One region of the Arthrobacter sp. Z4-13 genome, then DNA from elsewhere that is predicted to be linked to it. Evidence: riboswitches for the same ligand, from Rfam matches in the RefSeq annotation. Region 1 holds a riboswitch; the other holds the start of a gene.
The links. A riboswitch is a leader RNA that binds a small molecule or an ion and turns the genes downstream of it on or off. The one in region 1 is predicted to bind S-adenosylmethionine.
Positions count from the first base shown of each region.

Region 2: another riboswitch for S-adenosylmethionine. It lies ahead of M1E07_RS13210 (aminotransferase class V-fold PLP-dependent enzyme); the one in region 1 lies ahead of M1E07_RS18920 (DUF1737 domain-containing protein).

Region 1 is NZ_CP096459.1:3,689,793-3,698,593, forward strand. It holds gene cls (cardiolipin synthase) at 1-1,128, opposite strand, end outside; gene M1E07_RS18890 (aminodeoxychorismate lyase) at 1,227-2,153, shown strand; gene M1E07_RS18895 (TetR/AcrR family transcriptional regulator C-terminal domain-containing protein) at 2,203-2,913, opposite strand; gene M1E07_RS18900 (hypothetical protein) at 3,145-3,399, shown strand; gene M1E07_RS18905 (Rid family hydrolase) at 3,469-4,140, opposite strand; gene M1E07_RS18910 (flavin monoamine oxidase family protein) at 4,191-5,795, opposite strand; gene M1E07_RS18915 (GNAT family N-acetyltransferase) at 5,944-6,645, shown strand; SAM riboswitch class IV at 6,641-6,755, shown strand; gene M1E07_RS18920 (DUF1737 domain-containing protein) at 6,769-7,047, shown strand; gene M1E07_RS18925 (rhodanese-like domain-containing protein) at 7,044-7,454, shown strand; gene M1E07_RS18930 (O-succinylhomoserine sulfhydrylase) at 7,455-8,663, shown strand.
Region 2 is NZ_CP096459.1:2,478,294-2,487,094, reverse strand. It holds gene M1E07_RS13240 (S1C family serine protease) at 1-66, shown strand, start outside; gene M1E07_RS13235 (hypothetical protein) at 127-495, opposite strand; gene M1E07_RS13230 (fluoride efflux transporter FluC) at 539-958, opposite strand; gene M1E07_RS13225 (fluoride efflux transporter FluC) at 958-1,389, opposite strand; gene M1E07_RS13220 (metal-dependent transcriptional regulator) at 1,390-2,103, opposite strand; gene M1E07_RS13215 (class I SAM-dependent methyltransferase) at 2,135-2,893, opposite strand; gene M1E07_RS13210 (aminotransferase class V-fold PLP-dependent enzyme) at 3,020-4,459, opposite strand; SAM riboswitch class IV at 4,495-4,608, opposite strand; gene hisN (histidinol-phosphatase) at 4,768-5,580, opposite strand; gene rsgA (ribosome small subunit-dependent GTPase A) at 5,629-6,744, opposite strand; gene aroA (3-phosphoshikimate 1-carboxyvinyltransferase) at 6,728-8,119, opposite strand; gene M1E07_RS13190 (DoxX family protein) at 8,127-8,675, opposite strand.

The DNA.
Region 1 (8,801 bases):
GTCCCCCTTCTCGGAAACGAACAGCTCTACATCCACTCCCCGCTGTGCGGCGGTGGTGATGGCATAGAGCAGAGAATCGTCCGGGACGAAGTACGGGCTGCAGATGGAGATCCGGTGCTGGGCCGAGTAGATGAGGGTGTTGAAGAGCCGCAGGTTGTTTTCGGTGATGAACCCCGGGCCGCTGGGAACCACCTGCGCGGTGACATTGCCGGGGTGCGGGTTCGCCGGGAGCTGCAGCTGGTGTTCCAGGGACTCGTCGGTTTCGCTCAGCCAGTCGGTGGCGAAGACGACGTTCAGGGTGGTGACGATCGGTCCGTGGAGGCGTGCCATGAGCTCCACCCACTCCCGGCCTGCCTTGCGGTGCCTCGGGTTGTTGTAGGAAGGCTCGATCAGGTTCTGGGAGCCGGTGAAAGCGATTTCGCCGTCGATAACCATGATCTTGCGGTGGTTCCGCAGGTCGGGTCGGCGCCACTGGCCGTGTATGGGCAGGAGCGGGAGCATCCGCTTCCACTGGATCTTGCTGGCCCTGAGCCTTTTCAGGAGCTTGTGGTAGCCCTTCACGCGGAGAGTGCCGATGTGGTCAAAGAGCACCCGGACTTCCACGCCGCGTTCGGCCGCTTCTTCAAGGGCGGTCAGGAGGTCGTTGGTGATGTGGTCCGTGCTCATGATGTAGAACTCGGCGTTGACGAACCTCTTCGCCTTCCGCACCGCCTGCGTCATGTGCAGGATCGAATCCGGGTAGCCCGGGATGAGGTCCACGGAATTGCCGTCCACCATGGGCAGCGAGCCCAGCCGCCGGTTCAACTCCGCCGCGGACCTCACCCATTCGGGCCCGGGGTAGTCGCTCTCCACGTCAGCGAGCGATGAAATTCCGGCGCGCACCCGTTCGTTGACTTGCTGCTGCTGCTCACGGCGGCGGCTGGACAGCCTGAAGTTGCCAAACAGCAGGAAAAGGATGATGCCCACGAACGGGACAAAGAAGATGCCCAGCAGCCAGGCCATGGCCGTGGTGGGCCGGCGGTTGCCAGGGATGATGCCCACGGCCAGCACCCTGATCACCAAGTCGGCGACAGCCAGCAGCACCACGATCCAAGTCGGTGCGGAACCGGCAAGCGAAAATGGCCACAACACTGAATAAACCCCCGGAGGATGGGCTCCCGGCGGACGGTTTCCGGCCGGGGCACTTTGCCCAGCTTATCCGCGGGACGCCGCACTAAGCTGGAGCCATGACCTCTCCAGCTTCTGTGGTTCTCGTGTTCCTTGATCCCGCTTTCCCGGATGGCCGGTTGGCCGATGCATCCAAGCCGCAGTTGCTGGTGACGGACCAGGGCGCCACGCGGGGCGACGGGATCTTCGAGACCATGCTGGCGGTGGACGGAAGCGTGCGAAAAATCCAGGCCCATTTGGACCGCCTGGCGGGGTCCGCCGAGGCGCTGGACCTCGCCATTCCCAGTGGGGAGGAGTGGCGCCGCGCCATCGCAACAGCCCTGTCCGAACACCGCAGCCGGCATCTTCCTGGATCCGGAGCCGACGAGCTGGTGGTGAAGCTGGTGGTGACCCGCGGCGCGGAGGGCGCCCCAGCCCCCACCTCCTGGGTCCAGGTTTCCCCTGTCGGGGCAGCCGGGCGCCGCCAGCGCGAGGCCGGCATCGACGTGATCCTCCTTGACCGGGGCTACGACAGCGACGTTGCCGAGCGCGCCCCCTGGCTGCTGCTGGGCGCGAAGACGCTCTCCTACGCCATTAACATGGCCGCCCTGCGGCACGCCAACAGGCAGGGCGCCGACGACGTCATCTTCATCTCCTCTGATGGCCGGGTCCTGGAGGGCCCCACGTCGACCGTGCTGATGGCACACGTGGAGACGTCCGACGGCGGCGCTTCTGTCAAGCGCCTCATCACACCGCAGCTGGACAGCGGCATCCTTCCCGGGACGTCCCAGGGTGCGTTGTTTGCTGCAGCCAAGGCTGCTGGCTGGGAATTGGGCTACGGCCCGCTGGAGCCGCAGGATCTGCTGGACGCCGACGCCGTCTGGTTGATTTCGAGCGTCCGCATGCTCGCGCCGGTGAACCGGATCGACGGCAAGGAGATCGGCACACCGTCGGCGCAGAAGGAGCTGACGGCCGAACTGAACGAGCTGTTCGCCGGTATTCAGTGACGAGGCGGGCGGAGCGCCTCTGCTAAGTCCCGTCGGGGGAATACTCGAACTAGGCGGGTGTAGCGGCCGGGTGCTTTGAGAGCTGCGCTTCAAGTCCGGTTAGCAGGATGGTCAGTCCCTGGTCAAGCTCTGTCGCGCCGTCGTAGTCGGAAAGGTCCGGAGCCAGCGCCCTCAGCCGGGGGAATTCCTTGGCCGGCAGCCGGTGCAGGCCGAGCCGCAGCAGTGCTTCGTTTTCTTCCGGATCGACCACATATTCCTGCAGTTCGTTCAGGATGTGGCCGTAGAGGAAGCCGTAGTAGGCGCGGTAGACATGCAGTGCACCGGCGGGGTTGAACCCTGCCCCGATCAGCAGGGAAAGGATCTGCTCGAGTGGCCGCAAGGTGCCCAGCGGACGCAGGCCCAGCGGTGTGGAGAGCGGCCTGGTCACCAGCAGCGGCACCACATTGGGGTGTTTGAGCGCGAGCAGCCGCAGGTTGTGTGCGATGCCCCGGAGCTGCTTTTTCCAGTCCGGGTCCTCGGGATGGATGGTGAGCTGGTTGAGGACCAGCTCGGACACTCCGTCAAGCAATGCAGCCCGGTTCTCCGCATAACGGTAGAGGCTCATGGGGTCACGGCCCAGCTCCTGGCCCAACCGGCGCATCGTCAGCGCGTCCAGGCCCTCAGCGTCCACCAGTTCGAGGGCTTTGGCCAGCACCAGCTCGCGGCTGAGCCGGGCCTTCCGGCCGCGGTCTTCGGTGCCTGGGGTCTTCCGGGAGGACATGTGTTTTACCGTTCTGGAGCCGTCAGCAAGTGATGCCTGAAGGCAATTCGGGACGCTTGCTGTATTTGTAGTCTACGGCTAAAGTCTACAGTGTAGACGAGGTGTTAGCGCCGCCTTACATCATCGATTCCTAAGGATTCGATCACGCTCGGTGGCCCCGTGCAGGGCATTGAGTATTTCGCTGCTGTAGCCGAACGGCGGTACAAACGCACTTAGCGAAGGGACGCCGTCATGGCACATTCGCAGTTCGATACATTTCTCCAGGAAGCCACCCACCTCGACCAAGCCTCGGACCACACCCTCAACGATGACCGTCTTTACGGCCTATATACCAGCTGGTGCTACGTCAACCAGCAGGCGCCCGGCCAGGAGTCCGTTTTCTGGGCAGCGATGAAACACCGGATTACCCCGGGTTTCAACGGCCTGAGGATGAAGGGCCCTGCGGCCGCCGACTACATCCTGACAAGCTCCCCAGGGCTCGTATAAGCATCGGAATTAAAGAAGGCGTGGAGCGCTGCCCCCAGGGGCAGCGCTCCACGCCTTCTTGTTTTTCCGCTATTTGCCTCCAGAAGCTGGATATGCGGCGTCCACCTCCACCTCCACGAGCCAGCCGTTGACGGGGAGGTTCTCGATCTCGAGGGCGAACCGGGAAGGCCGGGCAGGGTTGGGCACAAACGGGTCGGCCGGAGCGGCTGACCCCAGCGGCACCTTGATTGCGGAACCGTCCGCGAGGCTGGTGTTCGCAAAGTACTGCCGGTATGCACGGTTCCAGCCGTCAAAGTCGGCCTTTTCGGCACCGGCGGGGTTCTGAAGGAAGACGCGCATGCTGATGACGTCGTCGTAATTCAAACCCGCCTGGGCAAGGTTTTCGCCGATCCTGCGGAGGGCATTGATGCCCTGCGCTTCGGTGATGGTGACACCCGCAGGGAGGGCCCCGCCGGGGAAGACTCCGGTGTCCACATAGCGCTGTTCACTGCCGGCAGGGGCAGTGACGTTGAGGGCTGACGGCCCCAGCCCGCTGGTCTTGTAAATGGGCGTATTCGCTCCGATGGCCACGCCGTTGGCGATCATCGGGTTGTCCTGGCCGGCGGGCAGGTTGGAGACCGTGGTGCGTGGCTTCGGATCCGTGAGGTCCTTGAATACGGCGGGCGCAGCGAAAGCTGCAGTGGCTGTGAGGCTGATGCCGGCGATGCCGGCGGCGATCAGGGAAATGCGGCGTCGGAACATGGGCTTCTTTCGGGGCTCGGCTTGGGTGTGTGGGGGAGCAACGGCGGGCATCATCCGGCCACCGTTGCTGCTACCCGGCTGTGCAGGGATGTCACGGCAGCCCGGGCAGAGGTCATGGCGCCGTGCTGCCAGGCGATGGCATGGCTCAAGTGGTCCCCGGCGAAGTAGATATTGCCGGAAGGTTCCAGCAGCTTGGCGTACTTGGCGTCCGTCTGTGACGGCCAGCCCACCCAGGCGCCTTCCGAGAACGCCGTGCTTCCCCAGTCAACGGAGAACGACGACGAGACGTCCTTCCGATAAACGTCACCGTGGATCCTGGCACCCTGGTCCAAGGCCCGGCTGAGGCGCTTTTGTGGACTGAGTTCCTTGTAGACGCGCGCGCTGGGTCCGGTGTTGTAATAGCCGACCATGGTGCCGCGTTGTCCGTGGAAGCCGGTGGATGGGTACCACATGTTGCCGAGGTCGATGTTGGTGTTGGTGATTCCGCCGTAAATACGGTGGTCCTCCTCCCACCAGCGGCGGGAGTACTCAATGCCGATCTTGCCGGCATCTCTGGGGCTGGCGAATTTCAGCGCATCGAGAACGTCGACGGGGAGGTTGCCCGGAACCTTGGCGGCGATGTGCGGCGGCAGGGTGCAGACGGCGAAGTCGGCTTCGATTTTCCTGGCTTGGCCGCCCGGGTTGGTGTATTCCACCGCGACGCCGGCAGCCGTGTTGTTCATGGACAGGACCTGGGCCCCGTAAACGAACTTGTCCTTGCCGATGGCGGCTTCGAAAGCGTAGGGAATGCGGTCCATGCCGCCCACGGGCTGGAACATCATCATGGCCTGGTCCCAGCCGAATTCGAAGGAGAAGTAGTTGCCAACACCACTGGCGAAGACATCTGACAGTGCATCCGGCGCCAAAGGTGTTCCCGCTTCCAAGCCCGCGCCGGGGGCAATTGAGTAGCCCTTGCGGCCCGTGCCGGTGTATTTGAAGCTTGCTGCAGGGTCGCCGGTAACCCTTCCACCGATGGCCCCGAAGTTCTGCAGGAAGGAGATCAGGTTCTCCTTGTCTGCCGTACTCATGTAGCTGTCCAAGGCACCCTGGTCCGTGGCTTTGGCCAGGAGCTCAGATACGTAGCCGTACACGTCGGCTTTGGCGGCACGGTGGCGGACGGGGGTGTTGGAGAGCTTGGTGTTGCCCTCCCGGAACAGGTAGCCGTCGGCGTTCTGGTTGGTGAACGGCTCGATGGCCACTCCCAGTTCCTTGCAGTAGTCCAAGGTGATGTGGTGCTGGGGAATCCGGCCCGGGCCGGCATTCATGTACTGGTCCTTGGAAAAGGTTGCGCGCTGGGTAATCCCGCGCAGGTCCGTTTCCTCCGTACCGCCGCGCACGGTCCAGTTGCGTCCGCCCGGGCGCATCCTTGCCTCCAGGATGGTGACCTTGTAGCCTGCCTTGCCCAACTCGTAAGCCGTCGTCAGGCCGGCTATGCCGCCGCCCAGAATGACAACGCTCTTACCTTTGCCCTGCAGGTCATCTGCGCGGGGTGCGGCAAAAGCCGGAGCGGCCGTGTCCGGCGCCAGCCCCATGGCCGCCATCGTTTGGTACATCACCCCGGCTCCCCCGACCATTCCCACATAGCGGAGGAAGTTCCTGCGAGTAGCATCTGACATATTTTTCCCTTTCACCGGAGTGTTACGAGGTGAGCGTAGGGGCGGAATGTTTCGTCAAAGTCTGTGACAATTTCGGTGTTGTAGCATTCACATTTCTGGAAGGTAAACGCCCACGCAGGACGCGGGATGGTGTTGTGGAAGGAAGAACATGACGGACGGAACCGGTTCTGCGCGCGGGACGGCTGGCCGGATACCGGCTCACTCTCCCCAGCCCCTAATTCCCGGAGTCAGCATCCGCCTGCTGGACGGCGGCGACGCTGAATCCTTGGCGCAGGCGTATGGGCGCAACCGCAGGTTCCTGGCACCGTGGGAGCCGAAGCGGGATGACACTTTTTTCACACCCGCCCACCAACTGGACATCATCCGGGCTAAACGGGGTCACTACGAGCTGGGCACGGAGGTCCCGTGGGTCTTGGTTGCGGAGGACGACGACGGCACTGCCACCAGCGGCCCGGGCGGGGACGGCACCCGCATCGCCGGAACCATCACCCTGACGGGCATCGTCCGCGGGCCTTTCCTCAGCGCCAACCTGGGTTATTGGGTGGACCAGGACCTTAACGGGCGCGGGATCGGGGCGGCAGCGGTGCATTTTGCCGTCGGGTATGCACAGCGGGAACTCGGACTGCACCGCGTCCAGGCCGCCACCCTGCTACATAACACGGCCTCCAGGCGCATCCTGCAGCGTTCCGGGTTTCGGGAAATCGGCGTGGCATCGGAGTACCTGAAAATTGCCGGCACATGGCAGGACCATCTGCTCCATCAGCTCATCCTGCCGCAGGGTTCAGTTACGGAACATGACGACGACGGCGGTGCGGCCCCGCGTGCCAAGTGTTACGTTTTTGGGGAGTAATGAGTACCGGCGCCAAGCCCTGACTGGCCGGTCGGCAACCCTCCTTTCGCGGCGGGGTGCCTCAGGTGAATACTCGGCATATCGACCGATTCGAGTTGCAAGCGTGAGAGAAGGAGATCCGTCATGTCCGACGCACCCGCCCCTGAAGAGAGACTTTCGTACCGGCTTGTCACCGGGCCGGATGACAGGTCTTTCTGTGAACGGATTTCGAGCGCCCTGGCTGAGGGCTACGTGCTTCACGGCAGCCCGGCCGCAACGTTCAACGGCGGTCAGGTGATAGTTGCGCAGGCCCTGGTCCTTCCGGCAGCCATTGCATCCGCCGATGCCGCCGTTGCCACCGCGGTGGATGACCTTGAAGCCGCCGGCGAAGACCTCGAGTTCGACGGCGAGGGCCATGCATGAGATACGCAGGAGACCTGACGCCCCAGGAGGCGTGGGACAAGCTGGAGCAGGGCGCCATCCTGGTGGACGTGCGCACCGAGGGCGAGTGGGCCCACATCGGCATCCCTGACACCAAGGCCACCGACAACGATCCGCTGTTCATCCAATGGACGTTCCCCGGCGGCATCCCCAACCCTGACTTCATCAGCGCCCTCACCCAGCAGGCGCCGGAGGACGCTTCGGCCGAGCTGGTATTCCTGTGCCGCTCCGGCCAGCGCTCCATCGCAGCCGCCATTGCTGCCACCCAGGCCGGCTTCACCTCCTACAACGTGCTGGAGGGCTTCGAGGGCGAGCCGGACCGCTACGGCGAACGCACCGTCAACGGCTGGAAGAACCGCGGCCTGCCAACCAATCTGGGAAAGAATTAAGTGACCTTCAACGAAGACGCCGCCGGCTGGAGCCCCGACACCCAAGCCGTCCGGGGCGGCCTGGACCGCACCAATTTCCAGGAAACCAGCGAGGCGGTGTTCCTGAACTCGGGCTTCGTCTATGAATCCGCCGCCGCGGCTGAACGCGCCTTCACGGGCGAGGACGAGCGCTTCGTGTACTCCCGCTACGGCAACCCCTCCGTGGCCACTTTCCAGGAGCGGCTCCGTCTCCTCGAGGGAACCGAGGCGTGCTTTGCTACGGCGTCCGGCATGTCCGCCGTCTTCACAGCCCTCGGTGCATTGTTGGCGGCCGGCGACCGCGTGGTTGCCGCCCGCTCGCTGTTCGGTTCCTGCTTTGTGATCCTTAACGAGATCCTTCCGCGGTGGGGCGTCGAGACGGTGTTCGTGGACGGCCCGGACCTGGAGCAGTGGCGCGCCGCTCTGTCCCAGCCCACCACCGCGGTGTTCTTCGAGTCGCCCTCCAACCCGATGCAGGAGATCGTGGACATTGCCGCGGTCAGCGAACTCGCGCATGCCGCAGGTGCCACCGTCGTCGTCGACAATGTCTTTGCCACTCCCCTGCTGCAGCGCTGCGGCCAATTCGGCACCGACGTCATTGTCTACTCCGGCACCAAACACATTGACGGCCAGGGCAGGGTACTGGGCGGCGCCATCCTGGGCACCAAGGAATTCATCGAGGGCCCGGTCAAGCAGCTTATGCGGCACACGGGCCCGTCGCTGTCCCCCTTCAACGCCTGGGTCCTCACCAAGGGGCTCGAGACCATGGCCTTGCGCGTCAACCACTCCTCCGCTTCAGCCCTGCAGCTGGCCGAGTGGCTCGAGCAGCAGCCTGCCGTGAGCTGGGTAAAGTACCCGCTCCTGAAATCGCACCCGCAATACGAACTCGCCGCCAGGCAGATGAGTGCCGGCGGCACGGTCCTCACCCTGGAACTTGCGACGACGGGTGGCCGCTCCGGCAAGGAGGCCGCCTTTGCGCTGCTGGATGGGCTGCGCATCATCGATATCTCGAATAACCTGGGAGATTCCAAGTCCCTGATCACCCACCCTGCCACCACCACGCACCGGGCGATGGGACCTGAGGGCCGCGCGGCCATCGGCCTGAGTGATGGCGTTGTTCGGCTCTCGGTGGGGCTTGAGGACGTGGACGATCTGATTCGCGACCTGGAACAGGCACTCAAGCAGATTTAGCTCTGGCTGGCATGAGGTCCCGGTTCCGCTCCGGCACCGCGGCCATTTGCCGCTTGCTGCTCCTTTGTCGCTCTGACGCAAGCTACACAAATGGCCCGGCCCACTCGCTGGGTTCCATTGCGCAACGGAATTCGCTGA
Region 2 (8,801 bases), 1.2 Mb from region 1:
CTGCGGGATGGCATGGAAATCCACCTCACGGCCGTCCCGGAAGAGATGACGAGCAACGGAAAGTAGCCCGCCGCAAGCACAACGACGCCCTAAGAGCAGAAGCCCTGGCCACGGAAACGGGTAGGGCTAGCCCTGCCCCGGAACATCTGCGATGCCCACAAAACGCGTGCCGACGCCGTCGAACTCGCTGCGGACGTAACCCTCGCGCACGCGCGGAACGTCGTCGGGGCTGTGATGGCCGCACACAACGTAGGTAAAGTCAGGCCACCACTTCTTGGGGCGCGCCGCTTCCTCGTAGCCGCAGACGGCGCACTCAAGATGGACCCAGACAGGCCGCTTGCCGGTGCGGTTGGCGCGGGACTGGACCAGCCAGGGCGGCGGGTTGTCCAGGATCTCACCCAGCTCCGCCTCGGTCATCCACTTCGGAAGGCCGTGGCGCTGGGCCATTTCCATCGGTACATCAAGGGCAATGGCCGCGTCGCGTCTGCTAATCATCACCATCCACGATACGGGAGCCCGGCAAATCGCCGCAGCCGCGCTAGGTGGCCAGGGCAATGCCGGCGGCAGCAGCCCCAAAGCCCAGGACAAGGTTGGCCGCTACATTCAACACTGCGGAGCCGAACCGCTCTTCAACTAACAGCCGCACAGTCGCCGTGGTCCATGAACTGAAGGTGGTGAGCCCGCCTGCCAGCCCGATGGCCAGCGCGGTCTGCCATTCCGGGGCGAGCTCCAGCTTCACCGTCATGGAATGCGAGACGCCGATGATGAAGCATCCTGCCACGTTCACCAGCAGCGTGGCCCAGGGCCAGTGCAGCGGGTGTTCGGACGCCGAAGCGGGCATAGAAGCCCCAATCGAGGAGGCCGTCCGGTTGGACGTGTGATGGGCGAACCAACTGTCCACCCCGAAGCGAAGAAGCGCGCCGGCCACACCGAACAGGCCCACGAGCACAGCAGCCATCACGCCCGGCTACCAGGCACACCGTCAAGGCGCCCGGCCACCAACTTGCCGAACCGCCAACCCAGACCCGCCGCCGTCAGACCAGCAAACACCGACAACACGAGGTAGGCTGCCCACACCACATGCCCGCCGCCCCGGGCCAACTGGTCCACGGAAAATACCACGGCCGAGAACGTCGTGAAGGACCCCAGCAGCCCCGGCCCCAGCCCCGCCCTGATCCAGAACGCGGTCTGCGGCCGGGCGATCCAGATAGTTGTCAACCCAGCCAGGACGAAACTGCCGCCAACGTTGATCCACAGCGTGGCCCATGGCAGCGACCCCGGAGCATCCGGAAAGGCGAGACCCAGGCCGTAACGCAATTCAGTGCCGATGAGGCCTCCGGCGGCAACAGCAAGCCAGGCGCGGCCCGCCGGCATGCCGGCAGGCTTCATTCAGCTGTCCCCAAGGAGGCAGCCCGGATGGGGATGGTCGCTGTGCACCCACAGTGCCGAGGTGATCTCGTCCGCGAGGTCGTAGTCCCTGGTCCTGCCGGAATTCCTGATCCGGACCACCAGCGCGCCGCCGAACGGCTTGCGGCCCACCACCTCAACTTCGGCGTCGAGGTCAATCTCCTCCGCAGAAAGGTATCGGAGCAGGTCGGGGTTCTCATCGCTGATCCGGGTGATCCTGCCAATGTGCCCCTGGTCCAGCTCACCCAACAGGTGGGCGCGGGGCATCAGCACTTTCCCGTCCGCCGTGGGAATGGGGTCGCCGTGCGGATCACGCTGCGGGTCTCCGAGTTTGGCCGCAACACGCTCAATAAACGTGTCCGAGACGGCGTGCTCCAGCAGTTCGGCTTCGTCGTGGACCTCGTCCCAGCTGTAACCCAGCTGCTGGACAAGGTAGGTCTCAATCAGGCGGTGGCGCCGCACCATGGAAAGGGCCAGCCGGACCCCGGCGTCCGTGAGCGTGATGGCGCTGTAGGGCTTATGGTCAACGAGGCCCTGGTCCTTCAGCTTGCGGACCATCTCGGAGACCGATGAATTGGCGACGCCGAGGCGCTGGGCCAGCTGGGAGGACGTGATGGGCTTGTCCTGCCATTCCGTGAACGAGTAGATGACCTTGACGTAATCCTCAATGGAGGAGGAGGGCGCGCTGGTCTTCACAGCTCCAAGCCTACCCGTTGCCCGTTCGCGGTCATGCTTTGAAGGCCCGCCACGTGAGTGTCAGGTAGGGCAGTTCGAGCTCTTCGTCCACACTGTGGCCCAGGTGGTCGTGGAGGTACCAGTCGAGGTTGGCCAGCACCTTGGCACGCGTGGTTTCGCCGGCCCGCAGGTAATAGCTCCGCGACTTGGTGAGCTCCACCAAATCGGTGGTGGTGACTTGGTCCTGCCAGTGGGTGACGTGGCCCTCGAGCCCCTTGAACTCCGGCCCCACGAGCGGCCGGGAGTCCGGCTTGTATACGTCCCCGGCATGCATGATTCGGGAGAGCCGGTGGACCCAGGGCACGGATGTGTCCAGCTGGTTCCAGATCAGGCCCAGCGTCCCGTTCGGACGCAGGACGCGTGCCAGTTCCGTGCTTGCCGCCAAGGCGTCGCACCAGTGCCAGGCCTGGGCAACGCTGACGACGTCGAAGGCCGCCGTGGGCAGGCCGGTCGCCTCGGCGGTGGCGTGGATTGCCGTGGTGCCCGGGTAGTGCGCCTGTAACTGTGCCAGCATGTCAGCGGAGGGATCAAGGGCGGTGACGGACAGGCCCAGGCCCAGCAGCAGTTCGGTGAACTTGCCGGTGCCGGCCCCGGCGTCGAGGGCATCACGGGCTCCCGGGGGAACAAGCCATTGAGCTGATTCCTTCGGATAGCCAGGACGGACCCGCTGGTAGTGCCGCCCGCCGCCCTGGAAGCTCTGTCCGAGCTCCCGGCGCCGTCCGTGATCAAGTTTGGGGCCACCCCGTACCACGTGTGGCCTCCTTCGTCTGATGCCCTTGGGTATCCTTCGAATTTACCGCACCTGCCGCTTAGGCAAGATCAGCAGACAAGATCGGCACCAAAGCCAGCGCGCGGAACACGAGGAGTCGGCAGGGGCTCAGTCGTCGATGCAGGGGGCAGCCCCGGCGGTACCCGGAGTGTTGGGTGCCCAGTGCGGGTAGGTCCGCGTGTCGTTGGCGGGGACCCAGCGCCCTGCATCCACCACGTAGTCCCACCCCAGCCCGTTGTGGCGCAGGGACTCGATACCGGCAAGGAGCCGTTCTGCATCCTCGAGGCGCGAACCGACCCCGAAGCTCGCCCGAAGGGAACCGGAAGGAAGCCCCAGCCGCTTCAGCAGCGGATGCGCGCAGAAGCGCCCGTCGCGCAGGCCAACACCGTGCTCAGCAGACAGATAGGCGGCCACCAGCCCGGCGTCGTAGCCTTCAACGGAGAAGTTGACCACGCCGATCGTGTCCGTGTCCGGGTTGGTGTCCTTGAAGATCTGGTGGACGGTCACGCCGTCGATCCTCTGCAGGCCCTCCACGAGGAAGGAACGGATGGCGGACTCGTGGGCGTGCCACTGGTCCTGGTCCAGCCCGGCGATCACCTGCGTGGCGCGTGCCAGGGTGGCTGCACCAAGGACATTGGGGGAGCCGCCCTCGTGGCGGGCCGGGCCGGTGGCCCAGCTGACGCCGTCGAGCCTTGCTTCCTTGACGGCACCACCGCCTGCGAGGTGGGGTGTTCCGGCGTCGAGCCAGTCAGTGCGGCCCACCAGCACGCCGGCGCCAAACGGTGCGTACAGCTTGTGGCCGGAGAATGCGAGGTAGTCGACGCCGTCCGCGGCGATATTGATGGGGCGGTGAGGTGCCAGCTGTGCTGCGTCCACCACAATCCGTGCGCCGTGTTCATGGGCGAGAGCGGCCAGGGCGCGGATGGGAAGGATCTCACCAGTGACGTTGGAGGCGCCGGTGACGGCCAGCAGGCTCACGCCGCCCTGCTCCAATTCGGCGCGGATGGACTCTATGGTCCCGGCGATGGTGTCGGCGGCGACGATGCTGCGGTGGGGGACGCCCTGCCACGGCAGCAGGTTCGCGTGGTGCTCGATGTCCAGGTACAGCACGTCGCCGTCGGGCCGTCCGTCTGTGGTGGGCAGGCAGCCGGCCAGCAGGTTAAGGGAATCGGTAGTGTTCCGGGTGAAGATCACCGAATCATCCGGACGGCCGCCCACGAACTCCCTCACGATGTGGCGGGAATTTTCGTAGACGGACGTGCTGATCTGGGAAGCGTAGCCGGCCCCCCGGTGGACGCTCGCGTAAAACGGCAGGATCTCGTTGAGGTAGGCCGAGACCACCGAGAGGGCGGGAGCGGAAGCGCCATAGTCGAGGTTGGCGTACCGTACGTGGCCGCCGGAAATCAGGGGCGCCTGGATTTCAGCGCCGGTGACAGCCGAAAGCGGGCGTCCGGCGGCGGCCCGGCGGGCATCAAAGGGGGCGGCGGCGTCAGGCTGGACCGTTTCAGGCTGGGCGGCGGCATTGGGGGAGACGGTGGCAGTAGTCACAGAGACCTCACTTCGAAAGGACCCCCTGTACCGGGAATCCGCGCTTGCCGCATCCGTTCCGGACCGGCCTGGTCGTCACCCGGGGCACCCCACCGCGGTTGGAGGGTTGCCGGCCAGCAAACCGGGGTTTCGCGCTGGCACTCGTGACCTGATTAAGAGCGTAGGACATGGGGCAGGAAGGTTTGAAGCCGGCCCGAATGTTAAGCGCTTTGTTACGCGTCCGCTGAAAAGTGATGCTTTGGCCGAAGAAAACGACGGCGGGCGCCTCCTTTTGGAAGCGCCCGCCGCTGATTGTTCGATAACGGTGCTTAGAGAAGATCGTCCAGGTCCGGGTTCAACCGGCGGAGTACCTCGGAGTGCAGGATGGAATTTGTGGCCAGCGCGTTGCCGCCGAATGGCCCGTCCTCCCCTTCCAGGGAGGTAAAGCGGCCGCCGGCTTCGACCACGATCGGCACGAGCGCCGCCATGTCGTAGAGGTTGAGTTCGGGTTCGCAGGCGATGTCCACCGTGCCTTCCGCCACCATGCAGTAGGACCAGAAATCTCCGTACGCCCGGGTCCGCCACACATCCTCGGTGAGGCCCAGGAAGTTGTCCAGGTTCCCGCGTTCCTTCCATCCGCCCAGGCTGGAGTAGGACAGCGAAGCGTCGGACAAGTTGGCGACATTGGAGACGCGAAGCCGGGTGGCAGCAGCCAGCGACCGGCCCATGTAGGCGCCCATGCCCTTGGCCGCCCACCAGCGCTTGCCCAGGGCAGGTGCGCTCACCACTCCAACCACGGGCTCGCCTTCATCCACCAGGGCGATCAGGGTGGCCCAGACGGGGACGCCGCGGACGAAGTTCTTGGTGCCGTCGATGGGGTCGATGATCCAGCGGCGGGACCCGTGGCCGGTACTGCCAAACTCTTCCCCGAGCACGGCGTCACGCGGACGGGAACGAGACAACTGGCCTCGGATGGCTTCTTCTGCGGCCTTGTCCGCGTCCGTGACCGGCGTCAGGTCAGGCTTGGTCTCCACCTGGAGGTCCTGGGCCTTGAACCGGCTCATGGTCTGGTCATCCACGGAGTCCGCCAGGACGTGGGCCAGGCGCAGGTCATCGTTGTAGCTTGAAGCGGGTTGGATCATGGTTCCAAACTACCGTCTGCGCGCTGATCTGCTGGGAGATCGGCACCGTCAGTTGACGCTGCCGAGTTCCTTCGTCTCCTGCGCCTCCAGGCGGGGGTCGGTGCCCAACAGGCGCCGCAGCGAAGCCAGCCGTGCTTCTCCGGTGGCGCCGGCATGGCCGCCCCGCACCCAGGCGTCCAGTCCGCAGTTCACTGCGGTGGCGGTGTGCTTGCAGCCGCGTTCGCAGTCCTCGATGCCGGGAGAGAGATCGGGGAAGGAGCGCAGGATCCGGTCCGGGTCCACGTGGGCCAGGCCGAAGGAGCGGATGCCCGGGGTGTCGATAATCCAGCTGCCCACAGGAGCATCCGTGAGCCTCAACGCCAGCGCTGACGACGACGTGTGGCGCCCGCGCCCTGTCACCGCATTGACCCCGCCGGTGGCCCGTTCCGCCCCGGTGAGCGCATTCACCATGGTTGACTTGCCTACGCCTGAATGCCCCAGCATGACGGTCACTTTTTCATCCAGGTAACTCCGAAGCTCTGTCACGGCCTTGCTGTCGAGCCGGGCGGACAGGCCGTCGTCCGAGCGGGCGTCGATGCCCGAAGCACTGGAGTCGGCTGTCCGGCTGATGATCACCGGGAAGTCGAGGTGCGTGTAGTTGGACAGCAGGTCCGCCGGATCCTTGACGTCCGCCTTGGTGACCAACAGGATCGGGTCGATTCCGGCGTCGTAGGCTGCCACCAGGGCGCGGTCGATGAAACCGGTGCGTGGCTCGGGGTTGGCCGCGGCCACAACAATCACCAGCTGGTCCGCGTTAGCCACCACGGCCCGTTCCACGGGATCCGTGTCATCGGCGCTGCGCCGCAGCAGGGTCCGGCGGTCCTGGATCTTGACCAGCCGGGCGAGGGTGTCCGGTTCGCCTGAGACGTCGCCCACGAGGGAGACGAAATCGCCTGCCACCACCGGGTTGCGGCGCAGTTCGCGTGCCCTCGCGGCGATGACCACGCGTTCGTTGCCGGAGTCCTCACCCACCACTGCCGTGTACCTGCCGCGGTCAACGGTGATGATCCGACCAGTCACGGCGTCGTCGTGGCTGGGCCGGTCCTTCGTGCGTGGGCGGGACCCTTTTTTGCTGGGCCGGATCCGGACATCCGATTCGTCCCAGGAATCAGTGCTGCGCGCCACCGGTGGAACCTTCCGCGCCGGTGTTTGCAGGGCCAGCCTGGGCCAGCATGTCTGCCCACAGCCGGGGGAAGTCCGGCATGGTTTTCGCAGTAGTGGCGATGTCCTCCACCTGGACCCCGTCCACTGCCAGGCCAAGGATGGCCCCCGCCGTCGCCATACGGTGGTCGGCGTAGCTGTGGACGACGCCGGCATGCAGCTTGGCCGGCCGGATCACCAGGCCGTCGCTGGTCTCCTCGGCATCACCGCCAAGCCGGTTGATCTCGGTGACCAGGGCAGCGAGCCTGTCGGTTTCGTGACCGCGCAGGTGCGCGATGCCGCTGAGCCGGGAGGGTCCGCTGGCCAGGGCACAAAGCGCGGCGACGGTGGGGGCCAACTCGCTTGTGTCCGCGAAATCGGCGCCCTTGATTTCCGGTCCGCCGGTTACGGTGAGGACGCCGTCGCGGAGGGTGACCTCCGCGCCCATGTCGGCAAGGATGGTCCGCCAGAGATCGCCCACCTGCTGGGTCTGATCCGGCCAGCCGGGAATCCGGACTGTTCCGCCGGAGGCCAGAGCCGCGGCGAGGAAGGGCCCGGCGTTGGACAGGTCCTGCTCAATCCGCTGGTCGAAGGCGCTGATGGGTCCAGGGGCAACCACCCAGTGGTTGGGGACCGAATCGTCAACAACAACCCCGGCATCGCGCAGGACAGCGACCGTCATGTTGATGTGGTCCAGGCTGGGTACCGGCTTCCCGACGTGCTCAAGGTGCAGGCCTTCGGTGAACCGTGCTCCCACCAGGAGCAGCGCCGAAACAAATTGTGAGGAGGCGCTGGCGTCGATGACCAGATGCCCGCCGCGCACCTCTCCAGTGCCCTCCACCACAAACGGCAACGACGACGGCGCGCTGCCGTCTTCGGCGGTAACCGCCACTCCCAGCGCCTTGAGGGCTTCAATGATGGTCGCCATGGGCCGTTTACGGGCGTGGGGGTCGCCGTCGAATATGCTGGCGCCGTTGCGCAGCGCCGCCAGCGGCGGAACGAACCGCATTACGGTTCCGGCAAGGCCGCAGTCAATACTGGTGGAGGACGCCGCCGCGTCCGCCGCGAGCGGGACCACCTCCAGGTCCGGACCGAACGCGCCATCCCCGGGCACCTCGGTGATGGTGGCGCCGAGCCGGCGGAGCGCATCAATCATCAACGCGGAGTCCCTGGAATGCAGCGGCGCACGCAGGCGCGACGGACCGTCGGCCAGCGCTGCGAGCACCAGGTACCGATTGGTTAGCGACTTGGAACCGGGCACCGTAACAGTTGCGTTGACGGGTCGGGACGCGAAAGGCGCGGGCCAGTGGGGGAGGGACGTTCCGGCATTGTCCTGGGTGGCGGCGGCTGCAGCGGTCATGTCCTGCTTATGCCCCCGTGGCCTGTTCGACGGCGCGGCGTACGGCCTTGTCAGCCTTGTCAAGCTTCTTGTTGGTGGTCTTCCTGGCGTCCGCGGCAAGGTGAACTGCACCCTTCCGGGCATCTGCAGCCAGGTGCTCGGCGCGCCAAACCAGTCCCGGCTTGCCGTCCGTGTCAACAGAAGCGAGCAGCGCTCCGCCACTGAGTGAAAGGTTCTTCAGCAGCTGGTTGCGGCGGTTCCCGCGCCCTTCCTTGCTGCTGATGTCCGCACTGCGCCATTCAACGAAGGTGTTGAGAAGGGAAATGACGGCCAGCACGGTGGCCGACAGCCGGGAAAACTTCCCGAGCCCAAAGAGGACGCCCGCGCCCACCTGCGTGCCGCCAATAACCCGTGCCAGCGTCTTCTCGTCAGTACGGAACGGCAGCGCCGATGTGGCCTTGCTCAGCAACGGTGACAGCTGTTGTGCCGTGTCATCGGCGTTCTTGAGCTTATCCATTCCGGCAAGAACAAAACTGGAAGCCAGCATGGGCCGTGCGAGTGTGCGGACAAAGGACATGGATTTCCTCCTGGATGGACGAACCGCGTCGGGTGCGGCGAAGTCCGTTCTAGTCTTGCACTTTTGGGGAATATTTGCCCAAGGGCCGGGGTTATGGATGCTGGGTCCGCGAGAGCCGGGTCCAAA